2 regions of the Brevibacillus sp. FSL K6-6036 genome follow, and region 1 is predicted to be linked to the other one. Evidence: riboswitches for the same ligand, from Rfam matches in the RefSeq annotation. Region 1 holds a riboswitch; the other holds the start of a gene.
The links. A riboswitch is a leader RNA that binds a small molecule or an ion and turns the genes downstream of it on or off. The one in region 1 is predicted to bind cobalamin.
Positions count from the first base shown of each region.

Region 2: another riboswitch for cobalamin. It lies ahead of NST37_RS20840 (energy-coupling factor ABC transporter permease); the one in region 1 lies ahead of cobO (cob(I)yrinic acid a,c-diamide adenosyltransferase).

Region 1 is NZ_CP150173.1:1,228,298-1,231,700, reverse strand. It holds gene cobU (bifunctional adenosylcobinamide kinase/adenosylcobinamide-phosphate guanylyltransferase) at 1-266, opposite strand, end outside; gene cobD (threonine-phosphate decarboxylase CobD) at 263-1,369, opposite strand; gene cobO (cob(I)yrinic acid a,c-diamide adenosyltransferase) at 1,369-1,917, opposite strand; cobalamin riboswitch at 2,140-2,360, opposite strand; gene NST37_RS06305 (M15 family metallopeptidase) at 2,539-3,246, shown strand; gene NST37_RS06300 (ABC transporter substrate-binding protein) at 3,316-3,403, shown strand, end outside.
Region 2 is NZ_CP150173.1:4,198,252-4,201,654, reverse strand. It holds one part of gene NST37_RS20845 (IS1182 family transposase) at 193-733, shown strand; one part of gene NST37_RS20845 (IS1182 family transposase) at 733-1,523, shown strand; cobalamin riboswitch at 1,696-1,889, shown strand; gene NST37_RS20840 (energy-coupling factor ABC transporter permease) at 2,029-2,787, shown strand; gene NST37_RS20835 (energy-coupling factor ABC transporter substrate-binding protein) at 2,791-3,075, shown strand; gene cbiQ (cobalt ECF transporter T component CbiQ) at 3,072-3,403, shown strand, end outside.

The sequences.
Region 1 (3,403 bases):
CTGACCCAGGTGGAGAGACAATCGAGCAAGACGACACTGTACCCTTTGCTCGCGTCCAGCGATTCGGACAGCCGTCCGCCGAGCTCGCACAATCCCCACGTATCAGGGCGGCGCTCCCGATGCAGCTCGATTCGTCTGGCCATCTCATCGTCCCACGCTTTTCCTGTCGCCACGTACAACACGTCCTGCGCGGCATCACGGGCCAATTCCTCGGCAAAACGGCTCTTTCCCGACCGAACGCCCCCTGTGACCAAAATAAGGCTCACAAGACCGCCCCCCTTTTTTCCATCACATCATGAAAGGCAGACAGCAGCCGTTCATTCTCGGCCCGCGAGCGAACGGCGATGCGAAAATCGCGGGCGGTCAGTCCCGGATACATGGCGCAGTTGCGGATCAGAATGCCCCGTTTGCCCATTTCCTCCTGCAGCGCCGTCGCGTCTGTCCATTCCGGGGAGCGAACGAGCAAAAAGTTGGCCTCTCCCGTCCATACCTGCCAGCCCAGCCCCGACTGCAGTCCGTCCAGCAAAAAGCGGCGTTCTGCAGCGATGAGGCGCCTCGTCTCTTCTTCATAATCCGCTTCCTGCAAACACAACTCTCCCGCAAGCAAGGCCAAGCCGTTGACGCTCCAGCTCACCTGTTTGCTCCTCATCCTCTCGATCAGTGCGGGGTGACCGATCGCATAACCGAGCCGAAGCCCCGGGATAGCGAACATTTTGGTCATGGAGCGTATCAACAGGACGCGCGGAAAATGTCCTAGCCGATCCGCAAGTGTAAACTGCTTCTCCCGAGCCGCAAAATCGAGAAAAGCTTCATCGACAATCAAATGGGTACCGGTTTCATTTGTCCATTCGGCCATTTGCAAAAGCTCGTCTGGTTCATACAATAGACCGGTCGGATTGTTCGGAGAACCGATGAACACGAGCTGCGTCTCCCGAAAGAGCCGATACAGCTCCCGCGCGTCTGGCTTGAAGCCGTTTTCTTCCCGTCCCGCGCATTCCACGACGCGAGCGCCGAATTGGCGGGAAAGTTGGGCATATTCGGAAAAGCACGGCGTCACCACACCTGCGCTTTCCGGCTGCAGAGCGAGCACGGCCAGCGCCATCGCTTCCGCCGCTCCATTTGCCGGCAAAAGGGCGTCTTCCGGCAGACGCAGCCGGGCAGCCAATGCCCGCTTGAAAGCTCGATGGCCGGGATCAGGATAGCGGATAACGGCGGTAAGCGACCTCCCCAGCGCTTCCAGGACCCTTGCCGGAGGACCGAGCGGATTTATATTGGCGCTGTAATCAAGGAACGCCTCGGCCGATACGCCAAAGCGCTCTGCAGCCGTCACCAGATCCCCGCCGTGGCCGTAGGTCTCCAGCAGCCCCATCAGTACTCAACTCCGAGTACAGCGGGAATGCCTTCGTCATAGTAGTGCTTGACCGGCTTCATCTCCGTCACAAGATCGGCCATCTCGATGATCGCGGGCTGCGCATTGCGGCCGGTAATGACCAGATGGACGTGGCGCGGCCTGTTTTGGACCGTATCCAGCACGTCAGCCAGCGGGAGCACATCGTCAATCGGAAAACGATCAATTGCCAGGGCATTGTTCAATTCGTCCAGGATCACCACATCGTACTCGCCGCCAAGCACCTTTTCGCGGGCAAAGCTCCACGCCTTTTCAAGGGCGCTGCGGTGCTCCTCCGGTGTTTTGGTCCAGGTAAAGCCGACGCCCATCTGCACCATTTCGATTCCGAGACGGTCGAAAATAATCTTCTCGCCATAGGTGCGTTCCGGAGACTTGATAAACTGGATCATTAAAACCCGTTTTCCTCTGCCGGTTGCACGTACAGCCAAGCCTAACGCCGCTGTCGTCTTGCCTTTTCCGTCTCCTGTATAGACCAGCAGCAGCCCTCGCTTGTTGTCGGCCTTGCTCATCAACAGCCCCTCCTTCGTTCTGCGCAATCCTTTTGAACATACAAAGCCACTCGGGCAAATCTCCGGGTGAAACGCGAAACTGCCGCCTGCTTTTCCAGGGGAGTACACGCCAACCTTCCGAAAAGTATAAAAAAACGCCTTGTTCCCTTTGGAAAACAAAGGGAGACAAAGCGCGGACAGTTCGCTACAACGATCCACCTCTTCCTTTGACCCGAAGGAAATCAGTGCTCAGGCAAGACAGGCAGGTCTCCTGGCTCGAGAATCGCTGCTTTCCTTCTCCTTCCCGTCCCCGACCCGGGGCAGTGGATGGCAAAATGCCTTGAAGGAAAACTCCTCTCTTACAGTGGCGGGACCGCGTTGGATTTTCACCAAACTTCCCTTTTAACTTCGCTTCCCGCGGCGTGCACCGTGCAGGAAGCAAAGACCTGTTTGCGCGATATGGAAATGTTCAGCCAGCCAAAGACTGGCGCTTGCTATCATCATAACAAAAGTGGGCACGGATAGAAAGAACAAGCTGATCATCGAGTTTTATTCAACAAATGAAAATTAAATGCAGTTTACTAAAGTTTTGTTCTTTGCTAGGATGATGGAAAACATATCCACACACAGGAGGTGGTCCAGATGAAACAGGATCTCCCAATTCCTCCGGAGCGGCCACATCTCTACGTACAGCCTCTCCTTGAAGAATGCGGCGAAGCAATGCTCCCCCTCTCCAGCTTGTCCGAAAAAATTACGGTCTGGCCGATGTACTACAAGCAAGGCTACGACGGAACCACTCCCGAAGCGTACTTGCGAAAAAGCGCCGCTCTCCGCCTGGTCCAAGCAGCCGAACGCTTGCCCGACGGCCATCGCTTCGTCGTATTTGACGGCTGGCGCTCCTACCAGGTGCAAGGCTCTCTCTATGAAAGATTCAAGCAAACACTGCTCAAGCAGGGCTGGGAAGAAGGCGAGGCGCTTCAGGCCGAACTGAGCAAATTTGTCGCCGTCCCCAGCAAGGATGTGCAAAAGCCATCGCCCCATTTGTCCGGTGGAGCAGTAGACCTGACGATCGAAGGCCCCGATGGGTGGCTCGACATGGGAACAGAGTTTGACGATTTCAGCGAACGGGCCTCTACCCGATTCTATGAAAACGCTCTCAGCCCTGATGAACAGGCGAAAACGATCCGCGCCAACAGACGTCTTCTGTATCACCTGATGACCGAGGCCGGTTTCGTCAATTACCCCAAAGAGTGGTGGCATTACGAATACGGCACGCTTTCCTGGGCACGGCAAACTACTGGACAAGCCATGTACGGGGGAATCTTGGAAATTGATAGCGAAAATAGTTGAATAACCTCAATTTTTGCAATATATTAAAAATATATTAAATTTATAACAAAATGTTGGGGGTTGATCTCTTTGAAGCGCAGATGGTCATTCGTCCTCACCAGCCTGGTTCTCGCTGTTTCCATGCTCGTTGCCGCTTGCGGCACACCGGCGAACCAGC
Region 2 (3,403 bases), 2.2 Mb from region 1:
TTTGCAGCTTTCAACTGCCAAAGAGAAAAGGGAGAACTGGCACGTTCTCCTTCAGGCTGTCGAGAAAGTCGACAGCCATTTTTATTTCCCTGTATTTTATGACGACACCGCGTTAATGTGTTATAATATTCTTGTAATTACATTTACTGGCGGGTGATTATTGTGCTTTCCTCTAATGAAAAAAAGCAACAAATGCAATATGAATTTGTATGCCTTGATGAGTTGGTCCCGGAGGACCATTTGCTACGAGTTATTCAAAAGCATGTAGACTTCTCTTTCATCCGAGAAAAAGTACGCCAATACTATTGTGAAGATAACGGTAGACCAGCCATTGATCCGGTGGTTTTATTTAAAATGATTTTCATTGGATACCTTTACGGTATCCGGTCAGAAAGACAACTCGAAAAGGAAATTCAGACGAATATCGCTTACCGCTGGTTTCTTGGCCTTTCACTAACAGATCGAGTTCCAGACCACACTACCATCAGTTGGAATCGTCGAACTCGTTTTAAAAACACAAATGTTTTCCAAGAGATTTTTGATGAAATCGTTCGCCTTGCTATCCAACATCGCATGGTTGGCGGACGTGTTTTGATAAGTGATTCCACTCATCTGAAAGCAAATGCGAACAAACGTAAATTTAAGAAGCATGTTATTGAAAAATCTAGTCGAGCCTACCTTAGTGATTTAGAAGCAGCCATTAATGAAGACCGTGAAGCACACGGAAAAAAGGATTGAAGCCTAGAGAGGATGTGAAGGAAGAAAAGGAAATCAAGGTGAGTACTACTGATCCGGACAGTGGTTACATGGTTCGTGACGGAAAGCCTGAAGGCTTTTTCTATCTCGATCATCGGACAGTCGATCATAAGTACAATATCATAACTGATGTACACGTGACTGCGGGTAACGTTCATGATTCTGTTCCTTATGTAGATCGGCTACAACACCAAATTGAGAAGTTTGGGTTTACAGATACCATTGAAGCCGTTGCATTGGATGCTGGCTATTTAACTACTCCAATCTGCAAGGCTCTGCACGATCTAAATATCTTTGCCGTCATTGGCCATCGAGCTTTTTCACCTGTTAAAGGCCTTATCGCCAAATGGCGGTTTAAATATGATCCCGAAAAGAATGTCTATATTTGCCCCCAAAAACATGAGCTTGCTTATTCGACAACTGACCGTAACGGATACAGAATGTATAAGTCAAATAAAGAAATATGTAAGGCATGTCCGATGCTCACTATGTGTACACGGTCAAAAAATCACCAAAAGGTGATAACCAGGCATGTATGGGAAGAGAGTAAAGAATGGGTTCGACAGAACCGCTTAAGTAAGTCAGGAAAATACCTATACAGGTTGAGATACCAAACGATAGAGCGAAGTTTTGCAGATGCCAAAGAACTGCATGGACTTCGCTATTGTAGGTTGCGCGGACGTGAAAATGTCCAAGAGCAAGCGTTGCTGACAGCAACCGTTCAAAATATAAAAAAGATAGCACTCCACCTTGCAAAGGCATGTTAGGTGTGGTGCTATCTAAGACTTCCAGCACTTCGTGCTCAATTTTATTGTTATGAAAGAAGAAACTCCAACATATTGTGGGGTTTCTCGACAGCCTGAGGGAGAACTGGCACGTTCTCCTTTTTCTTTTGCAACCCATCGTATATAATAGACAATCATCTGCGAATTTTTGGAAAAGAATAAAATGCAGCAAGGTGCCCTTATGAATAGTAAGGGGTAACAGGGAATCGGGTGAAACTCCCGAGCGGTCCCGCCACTGTAACCAGGGGAATGCTCTTTTTTCGAAAGCCACTTGTCGATTTGACGGGGAAGGCAAAAGAGCGTATTGATCCGGAAGCCAGGAGACCTACCTTGCTGCCACACCCATGAGCCTTCGAGGAAAGGAGAGGTGAGCCCAAACGAAACGACTGTTCGCAGTATCGTTAGTTGCCGTGTGCCAAGCTCATCCAAATCGGGTGAGCTTTTTTGCGTGTGTTCTTTAGAGAATCAGAGTAAGGAGTGTTGCTGAATGAGGGGTAGACGCACCGTTGCCAGTGGTCTTCTGATAACAGGATTTCTTGTTTACTTGCTGTTCAATACGCCACAAACCGGACATGCCATGCATATTATGGAAGGGTATTTGCCGGCAGGGTGGTCGCTGTTTTGGTGGGCTGTTTTTCTGCCCTTCTTTTTCCTCGGCTTGCGTCAGGTTCAACGCATTGTCAAAGAGAAGCCCGAATTCAAGCTGCTTTTAGGGGTAGCGGGAGCCTTTGCATTTGTCCTGTCCGCGCTGAAAATTCCGTCCGTGACAGGCAGCAGCTCCCATCCCACAGGAACAGGGCTGGGCGCGATCTTGTTTGGTCCGCTGGTCATGTCTGTACTGGGCAGTCTGGTGCTCTTGTTTCAGGCGCTGCTGCTCGCGCATGGGGGCTTGACGACACTCGGCGCCAATGCGTTTTCCATGGCGGTTGTTGGCCCGTTCGTCGCATATGGCGTGTATCGGCTGGTGGCCAGAAAGAAAGGTGGCCAGAAGCTCGGCATTTTTCTCGCGGCAGCGCTGGCTGACCTCAGCACCTATCTGGTCACTTCCGTTCAACTGGCGCTGGCATTCCCGGCTGCTTCTGGCGGGATTATGGCTTCCTTTGTCAAGTTTGCGGGGATATTTGCCTTGACGCAGGTGCCGCTGGCGATCAGCGAGGGACTGCTGACGGTGCTCGTGTGGAATTGGCTTCAAGCCTACAACGCGCAAGAATTGTCGCAGCTGAAGCTGCTGAAAAGGGAGGGGTAAGAGATGAAGCGTTGGACGAACTGGCTGCTCATTTTGGCGGCAGCGGTACTGGCGGTGGTGCCATTGCTGGTCGTAAAAGATTCGGAATTCGGCGGAGCCGATGGAGCGGCAGAGGAAGCGATCATGGAGGTGGCTCCTGACTACGAGCCGTGGTTTCAGCCTTTGCTCGAACCTCCCGGCGGTGAGACAGAAAGCCTCTTGTTCGCCCTGCAGGCTGCTCTGGGAGCAGGCGTGATCGGGTATGCCATCGGCTTGTACCGGGGCCGCCTGAAAAACAGGCAAGAATGATTGGACGGATCGACTCCCTCGCTTACGAAAACAGGCTGAAGAGGCTGCCGCCCGAACAGAAGCTGCTCTTTTCGCTGGCCATGCTGCTGTTGGCACTGATCAGCCATCCGCTTGTCCAGGGCATTCTGTTCGTCTGGATGAGCGTCTGGATCGTCGTCTATGCCCGCACTCCATGGCGGATCTATTTTGTCGTGGTGGCTGCCTCCGTCGCCTTCCTGCTCGCCGGAAGCCCGGCGCTGCTCCTGGAGGCATCCAGACTGGCGGAATGGACACGGGATGACAATGCAATCGCATCCTGGCAGTTGGGAAGCTGGGTTGTCTATGTGAC